3 regions of the Dongia sp. genome follow, and region 2 is predicted to be linked to each of the others. Evidence: riboswitches for the same ligand, from Rfam matches in the RefSeq annotation. Region 2 holds a riboswitch; each other region holds the start of a gene.

Region 1 (7,023 bases), on a different contig from region 2:
ATCGGATGTGGCAGCTGGCGGATCACATAGGCGATGTCGCCGGCCACGCTCTGAGCGAGCCGCCTTGTCACCGTGTCCCAATGGCTGGTGTAGAAGACCCAGGCCGATATCGCCTGCAGCAGGATCACCGGGGTCACGATGATGATGATCGAGCGGCCGAGCAGGGTCCGCGGCATCAGCCGCTCCACCGCCGCCAAGAACTCGCGCGCCTGGGCCAACATCAGTCGGGCTGCAGCAGATAGCCGCGGCCGCGCACCGTCTGCAGGTAGCGCGGGAAGCGCGGATCGGCCTCGATCTTGCGCCTGAGACGCGTCACCTGGACATCGACCTGGCGGCTGCCCGCGGCTTCCGGCGCGGCCGCTTCTTCAGTCTCGGAAGCGGAGGAGGAGGTAAGCTCGTCGCGGCTGACCACCTCGCCGGCGCGGTTGCAAAGCTCGGCCAGCAGCTCGGTCTCCGCTTCCGTCAGATAGACCGGTTCCTCGCCGCGGAACAGGCGCCGGCGGTCGAGCTCGAACAGGAACTCGCCGAATTTGATCACCCGCCGCTGCGGCGCCGCGCGCGGCGCGGTGCGGGCGCGCTTCAGGATCGACTGGATCCGCAACACCAGCTCCTTCGGCTCGAAGGGCTTGGTGAGATAGTCGTCGGCGCCGGTCTCGAAGCCGGCAATGCGGTCCTCGGTCTCACTGCGGGCGGTCAGCAGCAGGATCGGCACGTCGCTTTCGGCCCGCAGGCTGACCGTGAGCTCGAGCCCGTTCTCGCCCGGCATCATGATGTCCAGCACCAGCAGGTCGAAGGCGAGGCTCTTCATCTTGTCGCGGGCATCGGCGGCGTCGTTCGCCGTCACCACGTTGAAGCCCTGCTCGGAGAGGAATCGCGCGGTGAGATCGCGAATCCGGCGGTCGTCATCGACGACGAGGATATGGGGCTGGTCGCTCATGCCCGCTATCCTACCGCCGGGTTTGCGGATTGAACCGTTCGCGATCGGATTCGTTGATCAGGCCGAGCAGCACCTTGCGGAAGCCTTCGACCGCTTCGGCGCCGGCGCTGCGATAGGCCCTGGCGACCAGCGCCCGCTGCTCCTCGGTCAACTTCCTTTCGAGCTCGGCGCCGCGGTCGGTCAGGCTCAAGAGTCGCTGCCGCCGATCGGTCGAGCCGGGGCGCTGGGTGATGAAACCCTGGCGCACCAACTGGCTCAACACGCGGGAGAGGCTCTGCTTGGTGATCTTCAGGATGTCGAGCAGTTCCGAAACCGTCATGCCTGGGTTGCGCCCGACGAAATAGATCACGCGGTGATGCGCCCGGCCGAAGCCGTATTGCAGCAGGGTCTCGTCCGCTTTCGCCGTGAAGTCCCGGTAGGCGAAGAACAAAAGCTCGATCCCCTGGCGCAGGTCGTCGTCCCGGAGGAACAGCAGATTGAGCGGCGATTTCACTTCAGCCATTTTATGTCAGCACTGTTGACTTATTTTTCCGAAGCTTCTAAATTCAGCCCAGATACGATGCTTTTATAACCTGAGAAGCCTGACCGGAGGAAACCTTACCATGAGCCTGGTCCCCTATGACGATCGCGACGGCGAGATCTGGTACGACGGCAAGTTCGTGCCCTGGCGCGAGGCGAAGGTCCATGTCCTGACCCACGGATTGCACTATGCCTCCTGCGTGTTCGAAGGCGAACGCGCCTATGGCGGCAAGGTCTTCAAGTCACGCGAGCATTCGGAGCGCCTGCACAAGTCGGCCGAGATCCTGGGCTTCAAGATTCCCTATGCGGTGCAGGAGCTGGTCGCGGCGAAGGAAGAACTGATCCGTCGCGCCGGCCTGGTCGATTGCTACGTCCGGCCGCTGGCCTGGCGCGGCAGCGAGATGATGGGCGTCGCCGCGCAGCAGAACACGATTCATTGCGCGATTGCGATGTGGCAATGGCCGGCCTATTTCTCGCCGGAGCTGCTGGAGAAGGGCATCCGCGTGAAGTGGGCGAAGTATCAGCGCCCGGCGCCGAACACCGCGCCGACCGCCTCGAAAGCTGCGGGCTTGTACATGATCTGCACGATCTCGAAGCATGAGGCCGAAGCGGAAGGCTATCAGGACGCGATGATGATCGACTATCGCGGCCAGCTTGCCGAAGCCACCGGCGCCAACGTCTTCCTGGTGCAGAACGGCGAAGTTCACACGCCGACGCCGGACTGCTTCCTGAACGGCATCACCCGGCAGACCGTCATGGATCTCGCCCGCCGCCGCCAGCTCAAAGTGGTCGAGCGCGCGATCATGCCGGACGAGCTCGCGAAGACCGACGAGGTCTTCCTGGTCGGCACCGCGGCGGAAGTGACACCCGTGGGCCAGGTCGGCGACTACAAGTTCAAGGTCGGCCCGGTGACGCGGCAGCTGCGCGAGGACTACCTGAAGGAAGTCCGCGCGCACGAGAACAGCGCGGCGGCGTAGCAACGCGGGCGAAGTCGCGTACCCCCACCCCGGCCCTCCCCCGATTCGGGGGAGGGAGAAGATCACAGTCTCGCTGCAATCCCCTCCCCCGAATCGGGGGAGGGTTAGGGTGGGGGTGCGAATATCCGCTTATGCAGCGGACTCGGGCTATGCCGCGGCCTTCTTCTTTGCCGCCTCTTTGCGCGCGCGGGCCCAGAGGTTGAGGCCCTCGACGCCCGCCGAGAAGGCGATGGCGAAGTAGAGGTAGCCCTTCGGGATTTGGAAGTGCAGGCCTTCGCCCAGCAGCGCCACGCCGATCAGCAGCAGGAAGGCGAGGCAGAGCATCTTCACCGAAGGATGCTTGTCCACGAAATCGCCGACCGCATTCGCCGCCGCGATCATCACGATCATCGCCGTCACGACCGCGGCAACCATCACCTCCAGATGATCCGACATGCCGACCGCGGTGATGACGCTGTCCAGCGAGAAGACGATGTCGAGAATCGCGATCTGCACCACGGCGGAAGCGAGGGTCAGATAGGTCTTCTTCGTCCCTTCTTCCTCGTGCGCGACATCGATGTTGTGATGGATCTCGGTGGTCGACTTGGCCAGTAGGAACAGTCCGCCGCCCAGCAGGATGATGTCGCGCCAGGAGAGGTCGTAGGCGTGCTCCGGCCCGAACCAGTCGACGGTCAATATCGGCTCCTTCAGTCCGGCCACCCAGGAAATCGAGGCCAGAAGCGCGAGCCGCGTCAGCAGGGCCAAGGCCAGCCCGAGGCGCCGGGCGAGCCGCTGCTTATCCGGCGAAACGCGGCCGGCGACGATCTGCACGAACAGCAGATTGTCGATGCCGAGGACGATCTCAAGCGCCGCCAGCGTGACGAAACTGAGGATGACGGCAGGATCCGTCAAAAGGAGCATGTAGTCGGACATGGGAAGCGGTCGCCCCGGTCGGCCGTTTCAGGAAATGGAGAATTGGCGGTTTGTCAGGAAGATTTCAAGCTGGGAGCCGGCTACTTCCTTAGCCAGGCCGCCTTGCGGGCGTCGTCGCTGGTCTTGGCCTCGACCCAGCGGGCGCCTTCGGGGCCGTCTTCCAGCTTCCAGAACGGCGCCTCGGTCTTCAGCCAGTCGATCAGGAAGGCGCAGGATTCCAGCGCCGCTTCGCGGTGGCTGGAGGCGGTCGCGACCAGCACGATCCGGTCGCCCGGCTCCAGCCGGCCGTAGCGGTGGATGATCAGCGTTGCTGACAAGGGCCAGCGACGCTGCGCCTCGGCCTCGATCTCGGCGAGACGCTTCTCGGTCATGCCGGGGTAATGCTCCAAGGTCATCGAGGACGCGGCACCCGAGCCTTCGGGCGCGATGTCTCGCACCAGGCCGATGAAGCTCGCGACGCCGCCGACCTGGTGATTCCCGGCGGCGAGCTTCTCGAGCTCGGCGCCGATGTCGAAATCCTGCGTCTGGACCCGGACGGTCACGACTTCAGCCGCCGGTCACCGGCGGGAACAGCGCGACCTCGTCGCCGGCCTTCACCGGATGCGTCAGGCCGACATAGTCCTGGTTGACCGCGACCTTCACCGCCTTGCGCTCCTTGAGCGCGGTCGCGTAATTGGGGCCGAGGCTTTCCAGCCAGTCGAGCAGCTGCCCGACCTCTTTCACGTGGGCGGGAACGTCGAGGGTTTCTTCGGCCTTGCCGATCTTCTGGCGGAGCCAGGCGAAATAAAGCAGCTTCATGATCTCTACTTAATAAGGGCGCGAGGAAGGTCCATGGCCGTCACCATCTACCATAACCCGAATTGCAGCACTTCCAAGAAGGTGCTGGGCTGGCTGAAGGAAAAGGGCCACGAACCCAAGGTGGTCGAATACCTGAAGACCCCCCTGGACGAGGCGGGAATCAAATCCCTGCTGAAGAAGCTGAAAGTCGGGCCGCGCGACATCCTGCGCAAGAAAGGCGAGGCCTTCGAGGCGTTGAAGCTGACCGACAAGACCAGCGACGAAGCCCTGATCAAGGCCATGGCCAAAACCCCGGTCCTGATCGAGCGCCCGATCGTGGTCGGGCCCAAGGGCGCGGTCGTCGCCCGGCCGCCGGAGCGGGTCTGGGAGACGGTTTGAGCCCGTTAACCTTCTCGGCGGATTTTGCTGCACCGCCCCGGGCTTCCTGCTAGTTTCCGGCCGTTCGCAGGGAGGGAAGCCGGTCCGATGCCGGCGCTGCCCCCGCAACTGTAGGACCAGGCCCGGGCGTAGTGCGTCCGGGCAACGGACCCGATGGAAACCACTGGCCGTATACTGGGCCGGGAAGGCGCGGGATCCGGCGGTCGAGCCAGGAGACCTCGGCGAACGCTCTTTATAACGGTCGGCGCCTCGGCGGGAGGAGCGCAACACCTTGTCGAAGTCTCCATCTTCTGCCCCTGCACCCAAGCTGTCCCTGGGCATGTCCGGCGTGATCACGCCCTTGCCGCCGGTAAGCCTGGTCCTGGGCGGCGCGCGCTCAGGGAAAAGCCGCTATGCCGAAGCCCTGGTCGATCGCCATCCCGGCCGCCGCACCTATCTCGCCACCGCCGAGGTGCTTGACGACGAGATGGCGGCGCGGGTGAAGACTCATCGCGAGCGCCGCGATTCGGATTGGAGGACCGTCGAGGAACCCCTCGATCTCGCCGGCGCCTTGAAGGCCGAAACGGAACAGGGAGCGGCGGTCCTGGTGGATTGCCTGACGCTCTGGCTCGGCAATCTCCTGGGGCAGGCGCGGGACGTCGAGGCCGAGATCGCCGGCCTGGTCGCCGCGCTCGGGCAGTTCGGCGGGCCGGTGGTTTTCGTCTCGAACGAGGTCGGCCAGGGGATCGTCCCGGACAATGCGCTGGCCCGGCGGTTCCGCGACCTCGCCGGCATCCTGCATCAACGCCTGGCGGAGAAGGCGGATCACGTGGTGTTCGTGACCGCCGGACTTCCGATGAAATTGAAGTGAGAAGAGAAGTTCTATGACGACGAAGATCCCCGCAACCATCGTGACCGGCTTCCTCGGCGCCGGAAAGACGAGTCTCATCCAGAATCTGCTGCGCAACGCGCGCGGGCGCCGCATCGCGCTGATCATCAACGAGTTCGGCGAGCTCGGGGTCGATGGCGAGATTGTGAAAGGCTGCGGCATCGAGGATTGCCCGGAAGAGAATATCGTCGAGCTGGCCAACGGCTGCATCTGCTGCACCGTCGCCGACGACTTCCTGCCGACCATCACCGCCTTGCTCGACCGGCCGCAGCCGCCGGAGCATATCGTGATCGAGACCTCCGGCCTCGCTTTGCCGAAGCCGCTGATCCGCGCCTTCAACTGGCCGGAAGTCCGGACGCGGGTGACGGTCGACGGCGTGATCGCGGTGGTGGACGGCCCGGCCGCGGCGGCCGGCCGCTTTGCCGACAATCCGGAAGCGGTCGCGGCACAGCGCGCGGCCGACGAGTCCTTCGATCATGAGAGCCCGCTGGCGGAACTGTTCGAGGACCAGATCAACAGCGCCGATCTCATCATCCTCAACAAGAACGACCAGATGTCGCCGGACGACCGCACCGCCGCCAAGGACGTGATCGACCGCGAGATGAAGCGCAAGGCCAAGCTGGTCCTCTCCAGCTTCGGCGCGATCGATCCCGAGGTGCTGCTGGGTCTCGGTGCCGCGGCGGAAGACGACCTCGACACCCGCTTCTCGCATCACGAGCTCGAAGGCGAGGACCATGATCATGACGAGTTCGAGAGCTTCCAGATCGACATGCCGGTGCTCAAAGCCCCGGAGGAATTGCTGGCGCGCCTGAAGCCGGCGATCGCGACCCATGACATTCTGCGCGTCAAAGGTTTCCTCGACGTGGCCGGCCGCGACATGCGCCTGGTGCTGCAGGGCGTCGGCGGCCGCATCCAGCATTACTACGACCGCGCCTGGGGTTCCGACGAGGCACGCAAGGGCCGGCTCGTGGTCATCGGCCTCAAAGGCCTCGACCGCGCGGCGATCGAAGCGGCGGTCAAGGGCTGAAACTTTGCACTGCGCCGGCCTTTCGCACCCCCACCCTAGCCCTCCCCCCATTCGGGGGAGCGGACTAGAGCGAGTCCTTTCTTCTCCCTCCCCCGAATCGGGGGAGGGCCGAGGTGGGGGTGCGTAATGCATCTTCTCGCCGCGAAGCCCGGTGAAATCAGCGACGGAACAAATGCGATCGACCTCGGCCAGACGCCGGGCGAGATCGTCATCCTGTCCGCCGCGGATACCGAGCTCGCCTGTCTCGCCGCGGCCCATGCCGCGCTGCCGGAGCCGAAGCCGAGTCTCCGGCTCGCCAATCTGCTCATGCTCCAGCACCACCTCTCGGTCGACGCCTATGTCGAGGACATCATCGCGCAGGCGAAGCTCGTCGTTGTGCGGCTGATCGGCGGGCGGCGCTACTGGCCCTATGGGCTGGAGGAGATCTCCGCGACCTGCCGCGCCAACAATATTCCGCTGGCGGTACTGCCGGGCGACGACCAGCCGGATCCCGAGCTTGCCGATTTCACCACGCTGCCGCCCGAAAACGCGCATCGGCTCTGGCGCTATTGCACCGAGGGCGGAATCGAGAACGCGCAGCAGGCCTTGCTGCATGCCGCGAGCCTGA
Region 2 (7,023 bases):
CTTCGGCGGCGTCGATGGGCTGCGGCAATACCTCCGCGACGAGAAGATCACCCATGTGATCGACGCGACCCATCCCTTCGCCGCGCAGATGAGCGCCCATGCGGTCGCCGCCTGCCAGGTTGAAGGCGTCGAACTCTGCGCTTTCGAGCGCGAGGCCTGGTCGCCGGCGCCCGCGGACCGTTGGACGCGGGTTACCGATATCGCGGCGGCGGTGGAAGCCTTGCCCAAGACTCCGACCCGCGTCTTCCTCGCCATCGGCCGGCAGAACCTGCAGGCCTTCGCCGCACGGCCCGAGCATTTCTATCTGCTGCGCCTGGTCGATGCGGCGCCGGATCCCCTGCCCTTCCCGCAGGCCGAGGCGGTGATCGCGCGCGGGCCCTTCACCGAAGAGAGCGACCGGGCCTTGCTCGAGACATATCGCATCGAACTGATCGTCGCGAAAAATTCCGGCGGCGAGGGGGCGCGCGCCAAGCTCGATGCCGCCCGCAAGCTCGGCATTCCGGTGATCCTGATCGACCGGCCGGCGATTCCGCCACGACGAGTCGCGGGCACGATCGACGCAGTGCTGCACTGGCTGGATCATGCGGCACCGCCGGCCGAACGCGGCGTGTAGACGAAGCGGCCGACACGCCGGGTCTCGGCATTGCCGACGATCACCACCGTGCGCATGTCGGCCATCTCCGGCGTCGCTTCTCCGAGCGTCACCGTCTCCAGCCGCTCGTCGGGCTTGCTGACGTTGCGGGCGAAGGAGATCAGCCGGTCGTTGCCGCATTCGGCGCGCAGGATGTCGAGCGCCTCAGCGAATTGGTGCGGCCGCGACTTGGAGCGCGGGTTGTAGAAGGCCATCGCGAAGCCGCCGCGCGCCGCCATGCGCAAACGATGCGCGATCACGTCCCAGGGCTTCAGGTTGTCGCTCAGGTTGATGGCACAGAAATCATGGCCGAGGGGGGCGCCGAGCCGCGCGGCAGCCGCCAGCATCGCGGTGATGCCGGGCAGTATGCGGATGTCGAGATCGCGCCATTCCGCGGGCCCCGCTTCCAGCGCCTCGAACAAAGCCGAAGCCATGGCGAAGACTCCGGGATCGCCGGAAGAGACGACGACCACGCCCTGCCCTGCCGCGGCCATGGTCAGCGCGTGCGTCGCGCGCTCCAGCTCAACGCGGTTGTCGGAGGGATGCAGGGCCAGGCCAGGCCGCGGCGCGACGCGGGCCACATAGGGCGTGTAGCCGACCACGTCGGTCGCGGCCGCGAGTGCCGCCTGCACCTCGGGCGTCACCAGCGCGTCATTGCCTGGCCCGAGCCCAGCGACGGCGAGCCAGCCGCTCACGGCCTGCGACCCTGGCCGTGCACCACGGCGATCGAGAAATAGGGCACGCTCTCGCCGGCATCGACCAGGCGCTGCACCTTCTGGCCGGGCATGGTGCCGCGCTCGATCAGCCAGGCCTGCTGCAGCTTGCCGCTCTTCTCCAGGGCGCGGCGCAGCTTCGGCAGGTTGCGGCCGATCTTCATCACCACCAGCGCGTCGGTATCGCCGATGCGGCGGCTGAGCTCGGCCTCGGGCAAGGTCGCCATCACCACGGTCAGCACATCGTCACCCCAGGTGATCGGCTGGCCAGTGCTGGTCCAGCAGCCCGACATGCCGGTGATGCCCGGCACGATCTCGATCTCGACCTTGCCCTGCAGCCGCGCGTGGAGATGCATGAAGGAACCGTAGAAGAAGGGATCACCCTCGCAGAGCACGACGATGTCGGTGTCGCGCGCCACGGTCGCGATCTTCGCCGACCAGTCGGCGTAGAAGGCGGCCATCATTTCGTTGTAGCGAGGGTCGTCGAGCGGGATCTCGGTGGTCACCGGATATTCCATCGAATACTCGACGGCGTCGGGCGAAATAATGCCGTCGACGATCTGCCGCGCGTGACCCTGCCGGCCTTCCTTGCAGAAATAGGCGACATGGCGCGCGGCGCGGACCAGGCGGTCGGCGCGCACGCTCATCAATTCCGGATCGCCGGGGCCGAGGCCGACGCAGATCACCTTGCCCATTCTATTCCTTCCAGCTGGCGAGGGCGTTGACGGCGGCGACGGTGATCGCCGAGCCGCCCAGCCGCCCCTGCACCACCAGCGCCGGCACGACGTTTGCGGACATCAGCGCCGCTTTCGACTCCGCCGCGCCGACGAATCCGACGGGGCAGCCGATGATCGCCGCCGGCCGCGGGCAAGCCGGGTCTTCCAGCATGTTCAAGAGATGAAACAGCGCGGTCGGCGCGTTGCCGATCGCGACCAGCGCGCCCTGGAGATGCGGGCGCCAGAGTTCCAGCGCCGCCGCCGAGCGCGTGTTGCCCATGTCGCGTGCGAGGTCCGGCACGCGCGGGTCCTGCAAGGTGCAGATCACCGCGTTGTCGGAAGGCAGCCGCGCGCGGGTGATGCCTTCCGAGATCATCCGCGCGTCGCAGAGGATCGGCGCGCCGGCGGCGAGCGCCGCCCGGGCCGTCGCCGCCATGCCGGGCGTGAACGCGACATCGCGCTCCAGCCCCACCAGCCCGGCGGCGTGGATCATCCGCACCACCACGGGCTCCTCGTCCTTCGAGAAGCGTGCGAGGTCGGCTTCGGCGCGGATGGTGGCGAAGCTCTGGGCGTAGATCTTCGCTCCGTCTTTTTCGTAGGCGTAGGGCATTCAGGCTCGCAGGATTCCAGGCAGCTTCAGGAGGTCGTCCGGTGTCAGGTCCCGGCGTTCGGGGGGATCGCCGGGGCGACCGTAGCGGATCAGGTCGAACCGATCTGGACCGGTTGCGACAAGTGTCAGGTCGACAGCGCCGGAACAGGCGCAGCCCTTGGCGCAGCCGGAGACATGCAGGCGCGCCCCTTCCGGCAGGAACGGCGCCAGCGCCCGGGCCAGCGGCCGGGTCTCGGCGAGGCCCTGCAGGCAGGTCGGCGCACCGGTGCAAGCCTCCAGCAGGAGGCGCGGGTCGCCGGCGTCGCGGATCAGGCCGGGGAGATCGGGAAGCGCAGCGGCGCCTTCGATCAGCAGCATCCGCCAGGGCGTCAGCCGCAGCGGCCCGATCGCGGCCAGGGCGGCGAGCGTCTCCGCGTCGATCCGCCCGAACTCGATTGCCACCAGCGCGCCCTGCGCGCAGAGCCCGGGTCCGGGACGCGGCGCCGGTTCGGCCGCCGGGTCTTGCCGCCACGCCGCGGGCAGCGCGGCCCCGGCCGAGAGATGACGGGCCATGCGGCCGCGCTGCTCCTGCACGCCGCCGCTGTCCAGGAACCAGCGCGCAAAGGCCAAAGCGGTCTCGGCGGCCGTGTCGCGGGTGACGGGGCAACCGGAGGTGATTGAGTCGGCGCGGCAGATCAGGCCCTCGCGGCCGCGCTCGATGCGAATATCCGCGGAGGTGCCGGCCAGCAGCGGGCGCGGCCCGCAATCGACCGCGAAACCGAACTTGCCGGGGAGAGTCGGCGCATCATCGGCCGCAAAGCGCGTCGTCAAAGCCCGGGTGATCGCGGCGCTGTCGTCATCCGCTTCCCAGAACGGCGTCACCACGAGGTTGCGCCGCGCCTCCGCTTCCACCGAGAGATCGACCAAGTCGAGCGCCTGCAGCGCTTCGACCAAGGGGCGATGGGTCTCCGGCGTGACGCCGCGGAGCTGCAGGTTGGCGCGGGACGAGAGATCGATCTGGCCGTTGCCATGCGCGGCGGCGAGGGACGCGATCCGCCGCGCCTGCTCGCCGGTCAGGCGCCCGAGCGGCGGGCGCAGCCGCACGACCAAGCCGTCGCCGGATTGCATGGGCCGCAGCGCGCCGGGACACCAACCATATATCCGCGGATCGTTCATCGCCCTTCCGGTCGAGACGCCTTTCTTGTTCGGCGGAAGGGGGCGGCCGGGGATGCGCAAGGCATCGTCCTAAGCCGGCCGCGAAAAACCCCGTTCGCCCGTGACATCATGCGCTGGCAGGTCTCCCGGCTTGCGGATTTCGAGCCTTGGCTCGTCGGTCCCGCCGCCTTCCCGGCCGAACGGCCAGTGGCAGTGGCGGACCTCTCCGGTCACGGTCGCGGGGGCGGCTGCGCTTCGGCGCCGAAGCGGCGCCTGTCGCATTCCCTTTTCACCTGCCCCTTTCAATCGATCGGGACAGGAACCAGCGCCCGTAACTGAGGCTCGGCCGGTCACCTTGTCAAGCGCTGGCAGCGCCGCAGCTCAAACGTGGGCGAGCAGCGCGACGAGCTCGGCCTGGCGTGTGGCGCCGGTCTTCTGCAGGGCGTCCTTCAGATAGCTGCGGGCGGTGCTGGGCTGGATCTTCAGCCGCGCGGCGATCGCCTCGATGTCGAGGCCTTCGGCCAGCAAGGCCGCGACATGCGCCTCCCGCTCGGTGAGACCATAGGCATTGCGGATCCAGGTGAGATCGGGCCGCAGTGCCGCCGGATCGCGGTCGCGCTCGACCAGCAGCGCCAAGGCCGTGGCCGAGGCGAAGACATCGCGCGCCCGGCCCGGCACCGGATGGACCTGCAGCAGGTAGCGCCGGCCCTCGATATTGGTCAGCGCCGCGACCCCCAGCCGTCCGGGCCGGGAGACCGCACTGGCCACCGCGCGGTCGACCGCGAGCTGCGACACCCGATCTCCCGCCACCAGCCGACGGCGCAGGATGCGCAGCGGCGAGGCCGGATCGACCTCGCCGGCCGATTGGCCGGGCAGCACGCGCCCCCAGGAATCCAGCTCGACGATCGCGCCGCCGCGCCGGCCGAGCATCCCGGCCATGCCACGCGCCTCGGCGTCGAGCACGCCCTTGGCGATGCGGGCAACGGCATGGAGCTCCGGCAGCACGCTGTCGAGCATCGCGCGCTCCGCCGGCTGGAAAGGCCCATGCTCGACGCGGCGCTTCAGGCTCAGCTCGATATATTCGTCCGGCCCGGGCGCCAGCACCGTGTTGGCATGCCAGAACACGCCGTTCGGACGCAGGAACTCCTGGTAGAACGGGTCGCGCGCCAGCTCTTCGGCGGAATAGTCGTCCTGATCGATGCGGAAGCCGACATAATGCGTACCGATCCGCTGATAGCGCGAGTTCGGTGGCGTGCGGCCGGCGGCGAAATCCGCGACCGCGCGCGCGCATTCCGGGGTCACGATCGCCGTGACCATCTTGCGCGCTTCATTCCGCATCAGCACGGCGTCGCGTGCACCCGCCGCCATAGCGAAATGCACCAGCGCTTCTTCCCAGCCATCCGCGAGAATCGCCGCAGAGACCAGGTCGTCGACGCTCGCCCGGATGCCATCCAACGAAAGCATCGTGCGCATCTTGCGCCTCTGGTAATCAACCTGCGGCCGCACCCTGCCATAGGGGGGACCGCGCCCCGACCCCGCCATCGTGCCCTAATTGCGGGATCACGGCGACACTTTTGGTCGCGTTAACCATCGCACCCAGGTGTGCTTCGGTTTCATCTTCTTGCGATCGTCACAAGGATCGGAATCGGAGATTGGGCGCGAAGCGGTTATCCGGTTCGAGGCCAGACAATGCGCCACGCCATGTTATAGTCGCGCCGCGCAGTCGGGGGCGCGTCAACGGGTGAGCGGGACAATGAAAACTGGCTTCAGGTCGCTGGCGGTTCTGGCGCTGGTGCTTTTGCTCGGCAGTTTCCCCGCACGCGCCGAAGATGACGGCACGACCCGGAACGTAATGCTGATCGTCGATGCCTCCGGCTCGATGAAGAAGGCGGTCGAAGGTGAGTCCCGCATGACCGCGGCCAAGCGCGTGCTGGCCGAGACCCTGGCCACGATGCCGCCGGAAGTGCGGCTCGGCCTGCTCGCCTATGGCCATCGCAAGGCCAAGGACTGCAAGGACATGGAACTGGTCGCGCCGATCGGCGCCGAGGATGCCGGCAGCATCGCCGGGCGGATCCAGGAACTGACGCCGAAGGGCGAGACGCCGATCGCGGCCTCGCTGGAGATGGCGGCGAAATCCTTCCTCGCCTTCAAGGGCCAGGAGAACGCCATCATCCTGGTGACCGACGGGATCGAGGAATGCAAAGGCGATCCTTGCGCCGCCGCGTCGGCGATCAAGGCGGCGGGACTGGATCTCAAGGTCAATGTGGTCGGATTTACTTTGAAGCCGGAGCAGCGCAAGCTGATCGAATGCGTCGCGACCGAGACCGGCGGTACTTACTATGACGCGAAGAACGCCGCCGCGCTGACCACGGCGCTCGCCACCGTCGCCAAGGCCGCCGCCAAGCCCAAAGCGCCGGACGACGACATCCTGGCGCAGAGGAACGGCGGCCAGCTGATCGCCGCCAACAACGACGAATGGCAGAAGCTGAACGACGGCAAGGACGACGAACGCGCCGTCACCTATGCCGGGATCGGCGTCTGGGGCTTCAAGGACGGCAAACCGGCCACCATCACCGGCGTGGACCTGCTGATCCCGGAAAAGAGCGGATACAACGTGAAGGATTTCGAGGTCTTCGTCGGCGACGAGAGCCCGACCGGCGCCTTTACCTCGGTCGGCACCTTCACCACGCAGAACATCAAGCTGATGCAGGATCCCTATCAGCGCTTCAGCTTCCCGCCGGTGACCGGCCGCTTCCTCAAGATCGCGTTCAACACCGATTGGGGCGGCGGCTATATCGCGGCCTATGAACTACGCGCCCATGGCAAAGTAGACGAGAGCGCCGCGCCGGCGCCGCAACCTGCTCCTGCGCAGGGCATCGACCTGCTTTCGCCGCAGAATGGCGGCGCCCTGCTCTCCGCGCCGAACGACGAATGGGCGAAGCTGAACGACGGCAGCCCCGATCGCGCGGTTACCTATGACGGCGAGGGCGTGTTCGGCTTCAAGGACGGCGGTGCGGCGACCTTCGACCGTTTCGAGATGCTGATCGCCGAGACCCTCCCCTACAACGTGAAGGAGTTCGAGCTCTCGGCCGGCGACGAAGGACCCGCGGGCAGCTTCCGCCCGATCGGCAGCTTCACGACCGAGAACATCAAGTTCATGCAGGCGCCCTACCAGGCCTTCACCTTCGCGCCGGTCACCGCGAAGTATCTGAAAGTGGC
Region 3 (7,023 bases), on a different contig from region 2:
TTATATCCCGAACAGCATGAGCGACGATTGGACCGACACGGAAACGCCTGAAGATTCAACGGAAGCGCCGCGCGCCGAGCGCGGCCGGCTGGCGCAGGGCGCCGGCGTGATCCGCGAGAAGGTCAAAACCCTGCCGAACAGCCCCGGCGTCTATCGCATGATGAATGCGAAAGGCGACGTTCTCTATGTCGGCAAGGCGCGCGACCTGAAGAAACGCGTCACCGCCTACACGCAGCCCTACCGTCAGGGCAATCGCATCCAGCGGATGATCTCCGAAACGGCGTCGATGGAATTCGTCACCACCCACACCGAGGTGGAAGCGCTGCTGCTGGAAGCGAATCTGATCAAGCGCTACATGCCGCGCTACAACGTGCTGCTGCGCGACGACAAGAGCTTCCCCTATATCTTGATCACCGGCGATCATCCGGCGCCACAACTTGCGAAGCATCGTGGCGCACGCAACCGGCCGGGCGAATATTTCGGGCCCTTCGCTTCCGCCGGCGCGGTCAATCGCACCATCGTCGCGTTGCAGCGCGCCTTCCTGCTGCGGCCCTGCTCGGATTCGATCTTCGCCGCGCGCACCCGGCCCTGCCTGCAGTTCCAAATCAAGCGCTGCTCGGCCCCTTGCGTCGGACGCATCACCGAGGCCGATTACCATGGGCTGGTGCAGGAGGCGCATTCATTCCTCACCGGCAAGAGCGATGCGGTGAAGCTGCGGATGTCCGCCGAGATGCAGCAGGCCTCCGATGCGCTGGAGTTCGAGAAGGCGGCGCGGCTCCGCGACCGCATCCAGGCCCTGGCCGCGATCCAGAGCCGCCAGGACATCAACCTGGAGAATGTGGAAGAAGCCGACATCATCGCCGCGCACCAGGAAGAGTCCGGCCATAGCTGCGTGCAGGTGTTCTTCTTCCGCAACAACAGCAACTACGGCAGCCGCGCCTATTTCCCGGCCCATGACCGTCAGGCCGAGGTGAAGGACATCCTGGCGGCCTTCATGGGCCAGTTCTATGAGAACAAGACGCCGCCGAAGCTGATCCTGGTCAACGAGATGCCGGCGGAAGCCGCGCTGCTGACCGAGGCGCTGTCTCTGCGCGCCAATCGCAAGGTCGAGATCCTGGCGCCGCAGCGCGGCGACAAGCGCAAGGCCTTGGATCACGCGCTGCTGAACGCGAAGGACGCGCTGACCCGGCGGATGGCGGAGTCGGCCTCGCAGACCCGGCTGCTGGCGGCGCTGGCCGAGTTGTTCAAGATGGAGCAGCCGCCGAAGCGGATCGAGGTCTACGACAACAGCCATATCTCCGGCACCAATCCCTATGGCGCGATGATCGTGGCCGGGCCGGAAGGCTTCATGAAGAACCAGTACCGCAAATACTCGATCCGCGACGTGACGCGGAAGGAGGAGGAAGCGGAGGAGGAGACGCCGGAGATGCCCGATGGCCCCCAGAGTCCCGAAGGGCTTGCGGAAGCGCCGATGCCGCGCTTCGAGGTCGAGCCCAATGCCTCGCTGGAGCAGGCGATTGCGACCATCGATCCGGCTCGGCCCCCGGTTACCGCCGGCGATGACTACGCGATGATGCGGCAGGTGCTGACCCGCCGCTTCAACCGCGCGCTGAAGGAGGATCCGGATCGCGACAAGGGCCTCTGGCCGGACCTGGTGCTGATCGACGGCGGCCAGGGCCAGCTCAACACCGTGATGCAGGTCATGGCCGATCTCGGCATCGCCGATGTCTGCGTGGCCTCGATCGCCAAGGGGCCGGACCGCAATGCCGGACGCGAGCGCTTCTTCATGCCGGGCCGCGAGCCGTTCAGCCTCGACCCCAAGAGCCCGGTGCTCTACTTCCTGCAGCGGCTGCGCGACGAGGCGCACCGTTTCGTGATCGGCGCGCACCGGGCCAAGCGCTCCAAGGAGATCCGGCATTCAATCCTGGACGACGTGCCGGGGATCGGCGCCAAGCGGAAGAAGGCGCTGCTGCTGCATTTCGGCTCGGCCCGGGCGGTGTCCCAGGCCGGGCTGTCGGATCTCTCGGCGGTGCCGGGGGTTTCCGAGGCGGTGGCGAAGAAGATCTACGATCACTTCCACGGTGGCTGAGTGAGGGAGGCTGATTCGCCGCATTTCAGCCCCGATTCGTGACTATGACAGGCCGGATTCGACCTGCTATTTTTTCCCCGGAACAGCGAAGAAGACGTGCGCCAAACGTCATGACCAACATCGCCAATATCCTCACCCTGTCGCGGATTGCCGCGATCCCGCTGATCGCGGCCCTGCTGTTCTTCGACCAGCCGTGGCTGCGCTGGATCGCCTTCATCCTCTATGCGGTCGCCTGCATCACCGATTTCTTCGACGGCTATATCGCCCGGCGGATGGACCAGGTCTCGGCCTTGGGCCGCTTCCTCGACCCGATCGCCGACAAGCTGGTGGTGGCGGCGATCCTGATGTCGATGACCGCCCATGGCCAGATCTCCGGCTGGGTGGTCCTGCCGGCGCTGATCATCCTCTGCCGCGAGATCCTGGTCTCCGGCCTGCGCGAATACCTGGCCGAGCTGAAGGTCCGCCTGCCGGTCTCGATGCTGGCCAAGTGGAAGACCACGATGCAGATGGTGGCGGTCGGCTTCCTGATCGTCGGCGACGTCATGCCGGGCTGGCCGGTCCAGCTGGTCGGCGAAGGCTTGATGTGGCTGGCCGCGGCGCTGACCCTGGTCACCGGCTACGACTATTTCCGGGTCGGCATCAAGCATATGGCCGAAGACGACCGCGCGGACGCGAAGAAGTGAAGGTCTTGGGCCTGGCCGGCTGGAGCGGGGCCGGCAAGACCACCCTGCTCGCCAAGCTGATCCCCGAGCTCATTCGCCGCGGCATCACGGTCTCCACCATGAAGCACGCGCACCACGCCTTCGACGTCGATACGCCCGGCAAGGACTCCTATGTCCACCGCGAGGCCGGCGCCACCGAGGTGCTGGTCGCTTCCGGCAACCGCTGGGCGTTGATGCATGAGCATCGCGGCAGCCCGGAGCCGACGTCTCAGGAGCTGATGCGGCATATGAGCGACGTCGATCTGCTGCTGGTCGAAGGCTTCAAGCGCGAAGGTCACGACAAGCTGGAGATCTACCGTGAGGCCAACGGCAAGCCGCTGCTGGCCGTCGAGGACCCGAACATCGTCGCCGTGCTGGTCGACGGGCCGAAGCCGGAGACGAAGCTGCCGGTCATCGACCTCAACGATATCGGCGCGATCGCCGATTTCGTGATGCGGCATTGCGGTTTCGGGAAGGCGTAAGCCCCGACACGACGTGCCGGGGCCTACAATCGATCAAACGGCCGGCGCGACGAACCGCTTGTAGCAATATCCGCTGAGCAGCCCGAGCGCGGCCCAGAACAGCAGTTGCGCGATCATCGTGGCCGCGACGAAGCGGTGCTGCAGGGCTTCCGGCGCCGCGGCGGCGTATTCCGCCGGCTGCGGTGCGCCGATCGCATGGGGCACCACGATCATGGCCAACGCGACCACGACCCAGAGCGGCTTAGGTTCCCGGACATAGAACAGCAGGCCGAGCCCGCCGGCGGTCAGCGCCACGGTCGCGACCCACCAGATCTGCCGGGCGGTGAGATCCGCGACGGCGCTGCCGGGCAACTCCGGGGGCAGGCCGATGCTGGGGGCCAGGATGAAGACCACGAAGCCGCCGAGACCCCAATAGACGCCCTGGCGCCAATCGATCGCCCGTCCGGAGACCGCATAGACGGCGAGCAACAGCAGGGCGAAGCCGATGCCGGTCAGCAGATCGGCCAGGGCGGTGAAGGCAGTGCGCTCGAACCCGTCCTGCGGCTCCCAGGCTTCGCCGTCATGCGCATGACCCTCGGCCGATTGACCCGCGGCGTCATGGTCGTGCCCTTCCTCCGTCGCTGCGGCATCGGCAGCGGCGGATTGTTCCTCGGCGGCCCTCTCGAACACCTCGGCCTGAAGAATGATGGGGACTGTCGTCACGTTGTGCACCAGCGTGACGAAGAGCCCGGATAATAGCCCGGCGCTCGCGGCTGCGATGAACAGCCGCCGAAACATCTGCATGTGACTAGCCCCTTAGTGGCAGGGGAAGCCGTTGGAGTGGCGGGTGTCGTGGGCCGCGTTATGGGCCGCCGCGATATGCGAGATGCCGACGCCCCAGATCATGAAGGCGCCGAGGAAGGCGGCCATGCTGGCGGCGATCAGGGTCTTCGACCGGGTGGTGCTGATCGTGGCGGTGTTGATGCGGGTCTGGGTGGTGGCGGAAGTCATCGAAAGTCTCCTATCTGGCGCGACATCCCCGTCGCGCGGTTGCAGGTCTCACTCCCGATGGCAGGTTTCCTGACTCGCGGGTCTCCGCCTTGCGCCGACCTTCCCGAAGTTTCCTCCAGTGGTCATAAGTGACGCTCGGCTCGCCGCTGACAGTTGCGGGGGCAGCCACGGCATTGGCCCCTTTTGGGTCGTCCGCACCGTGTTCCCTTTTAAGCCCCTGGACTTCATCCGTCGGGGCACCATCGCCGGGAATTATAAGGATTCGGCCGGCAAAGCGTCAATCCGGCGCGAGGGCCGGAACTTGGCGCGACAGCGACTCATTCGGTCACGTTAGCGCCGCATGGCGGCGCCGGGCCTGCGGGATCGCGGCGAGCCGGGCGCGGTCCGAACGCCCCAGCTCCGCGAGGATCGCTTGGGCGAAATCGCAGAGCGGCGCGCTTTGGCCGCGCGCTTGCCGGCCGATCAGGGCCTGCGCGGCCAGCGCCGGGTCGATCTCCGGCGGCAGGTCGAGCACCCAGCGCAAGACCTCGAGGCGCAGCTCGCCGTTGCTCTTGGTGGACAGGGTGAAGAGCGCCGCCAGGCGGTCGACGGAACGCTCGAGGGAAGATGGCCGGAACATGTTTTCTTTCTCCGGACGCCCCGCCGGCAAGAAGAGTTGCATGGGTGATGGCAGGTCTCCTGGCTCGCGGTTGTTGTCGGCATCCACCTTCCCGAGAGGCTTTCTCAGTGGCCGCGGCCCAGGTCTTGAACGCTGGGCCGCATGGATGTTCGACGAACCGCTTACAGTTGCGGGGGCAGCCACGGCATCGCACCGTGTTCCCTATTATCCCCGCCCCATTGCTGCGGCGAGGAACCATCGGCGTTCTTGGTAGAGAGACGCAGCTTGCCGGTCAAGATGCGACTCGATCGCAGGCGGATCAGGCGCTAGTCTGCCGCACCATGAACATCGAGGTTCGCCCGATCGGCTCGCCCTGCACCGGCATCTGCAAAGTTGACGACGTCAGCGGCTATTGCCTCGGCTGTGCGCGTTCGTCGGCCGAGATCTCCGAATGGTCGAAGGCGGGCGATGACCGCAAGCGCGCGATCTGGGCGGCGCTGCCGCCGCGCATCGATCAACTCGGCATCGCCGTCACGCGCTTGCCCTGGTTGCCGGACGAAGTCGCCGGCCTCATCGCCGACACGCTGCTCCGGCGCAGCGGCACCTGGGTGGCCGGCTGCCATGGCGCCTCCGCAGAGTTCACGTTCGGCGCCGGCGAGCCGGCCGAGGTTTCGGTCGAGCCCGAGCTGCGCGCCGTCACCGCGCGCGGGGCGCTGCGCTTCACGCCGCGCCCCGATCTCCGCGCGTTGCAATGGCGCGATCCCGATGCCGCGGGCGGGGTGCGGGCGATCTTCATCGTCATCCCGCGCCCGCGCATCCTGTCGGCGCCGAGCTTGCTGCTGACCGCCTGCGGCCCGGATACGGCGGCAATCCAGCCCGCGCATCGCGGCGAGAATCTCTTCGATCTCGGCCTCGGCCGCGACCATATGCGCTTCCTGCTGCGCAGCGCGTCGCCGGCGCTCGATGCCGCGCTGAACGCCGCCGTCGGTCTGCCGCTCGATGCAGTGCTGCAACGCTGCGGCAAGCTGCTGCTGGAGTCGAACCCGACCCGCGTGGTCGAAAGCCCGCTCGGCCGCATCGAGGTCGCGACGCCGATCCCGCCACCCGGCGGCAAGTCGCCGGACGGGCCGCACACCCACCTCCTGCCGGGACACCTCGCCCTGCAGCGCGCGACCCCGACGGATGTCGACCTGCCGGAGGCCTATGCGCTCTGCGCCACCTTCTATCCGCGCAACCCGCCGGAATACGAGGCTTGCCGCCCATGATCGGACGGGTGCGGCGGCATCGTTTCGGCATCGGCCTGCTCGCGGCCTATGCACTGCTGCTGGGCGCGCTCATCCCCGCCTTCGCGGTCGCGGCCGATCCGCTGCAGGCCGAGCTCGACGCCCATCTCTGTGGGCCGGGCAGGTCGCAAGGCGACCAGGCGCCGGCGGCGCCGTCCGACCATCCGCAGAAGTGCCAGCTCTGCGGCCCGAGCTGCGCGATGGCTTTCCAGGTGCCGCTCGCCATGCCGGCCGACGGCGCGATCGCGTTCCTGCCGCGCGCCAAGGATCAGGCTGTGCCGGTCCGGCGCGCCGCGGCGATTCCGGCGCCCCTCTCGCTCTATCCTTCCAACCTCTTCTCCCAAGGTCCACCGCAAGCGGCCTGATCCGATCGCCGCTTTCGCTTCGTACCTTTTAGAGAAATTGAATCATGAATCCCGAATCGTTCGGGACGCCGCCCGCCGTGGCGCCGTCCCTCGGGCCGGCGCGCTCGGTGCGCCGCGCTATCCCGGCGACTACCGGATCCCGCGGGGCATTCTGCCCATCGGGCTCGCGGTGGCGATCGTGCTTCCGCTGACGGGCCTGGCGATCGTCGCCTTCGCGGCGATCGACTTCCTGCTGCCCAAGCGGCTGAAGCAGGCGGCCATGGCCTGAGCGGAGGCGGCGCGGCCCGGCGCGGCCGCCCCATCCTGCCGGGCGGGCGGAAAATCGACCCGCCCTCATTCAAGGGTGTGTCGGGTTCCGGCGCGGAGCTTGACGCCGAATCTCGTCCCTGGGTGTAGAATGCGCTCCTGGCTGAAACGGAGTGCGATGCGTGCTGCAGCGGCGGTGGATGGCAATCGGTGTTCTGGCGCTCGCCACGACGGCCTGCACGCCGTCGACCCAGTACGGCGCCATGCAG

The links. Region 2 has a riboswitch for cobalamin ahead of cobG (precorrin-3B synthase). Riboswitches for the same ligand answer to the same signal wherever they lie in the genome.
Region 1: another riboswitch for cobalamin. It lies ahead of cobU (bifunctional adenosylcobinamide kinase/adenosylcobinamide-phosphate guanylyltransferase); the one in region 2 lies ahead of cobG (precorrin-3B synthase).
Region 3: another riboswitch for cobalamin. It lies ahead of ACH2CY_RS05850 (CbtB-domain containing protein); the one in region 2 lies ahead of cobG (precorrin-3B synthase).

What each region holds. Positions count from the first base shown of each region.
Region 1 covers NZ_JAYRKD010000016.1:92,239-99,261, reverse strand. The annotation lists gene ACH2CY_RS16810 (ATP-binding protein) at 1-221, opposite strand, end outside; gene ACH2CY_RS16805 (response regulator) at 221-937, opposite strand; gene ACH2CY_RS16800 (MarR family winged helix-turn-helix transcriptional regulator) at 948-1,439, opposite strand; gene ACH2CY_RS16795 (branched-chain amino acid aminotransferase) at 1,540-2,433, shown strand; gene ACH2CY_RS16790 (TerC family protein) at 2,581-3,345, opposite strand; gene ACH2CY_RS16785 (molybdenum cofactor biosynthesis protein MoaE) at 3,426-3,887, opposite strand; gene moaD (molybdopterin converting factor subunit 1) at 3,892-4,143, opposite strand; gene arsC (arsenate reductase (glutaredoxin)) at 4,177-4,521, shown strand; cobalamin riboswitch at 4,565-4,760, shown strand; gene cobU (bifunctional adenosylcobinamide kinase/adenosylcobinamide-phosphate guanylyltransferase) at 4,841-5,371, shown strand; gene cobW (cobalamin biosynthesis protein CobW) at 5,385-6,416, shown strand; gene cobN (cobaltochelatase subunit CobN) at 6,543-7,023, shown strand, end outside.
Region 2 covers NZ_JAYRKD010000009.1:58,376-65,398, reverse strand. The annotation lists gene ACH2CY_RS11530 (cobalt-precorrin-6A reductase) at 1-613, shown strand, start outside; gene cobJ (precorrin-3B C(17)-methyltransferase) at 580-1,326, opposite strand; gene ACH2CY_RS11520 (precorrin-2 C(20)-methyltransferase) at 1,323-2,039, opposite strand; gene ACH2CY_RS11515 (precorrin-8X methylmutase) at 2,041-2,670, opposite strand; gene cobG (precorrin-3B synthase) at 2,671-3,825, opposite strand; cobalamin riboswitch at 3,923-4,146, opposite strand; gene ACH2CY_RS11505 (LuxR C-terminal-related transcriptional regulator) at 4,186-5,277, opposite strand; gene ACH2CY_RS11500 (VWA domain-containing protein) at 5,558-7,023, shown strand, end outside.
Region 3 covers NZ_JAYRKD010000004.1:194,455-201,477, forward strand. The annotation lists gene uvrC (excinuclease ABC subunit UvrC) at 17-2,089, shown strand; gene pgsA (CDP-diacylglycerol--glycerol-3-phosphate 3-phosphatidyltransferase) at 2,200-2,772, shown strand; gene mobB (molybdopterin-guanine dinucleotide biosynthesis protein B) at 2,769-3,272, shown strand; gene ACH2CY_RS05845 (CbtA family protein) at 3,306-4,055, opposite strand; gene ACH2CY_RS05850 (CbtB-domain containing protein) at 4,068-4,262, opposite strand; cobalamin riboswitch at 4,304-4,521, opposite strand; gene ACH2CY_RS05855 (hypothetical protein) at 4,588-4,881, opposite strand; cobalamin riboswitch at 4,913-5,135, opposite strand; gene ACH2CY_RS05860 (DUF1289 domain-containing protein) at 5,202-6,125, shown strand; gene ACH2CY_RS05865 (hypothetical protein) at 6,122-6,508, shown strand; gene ACH2CY_RS05870 (hypothetical protein) at 6,955-7,023, shown strand, end outside.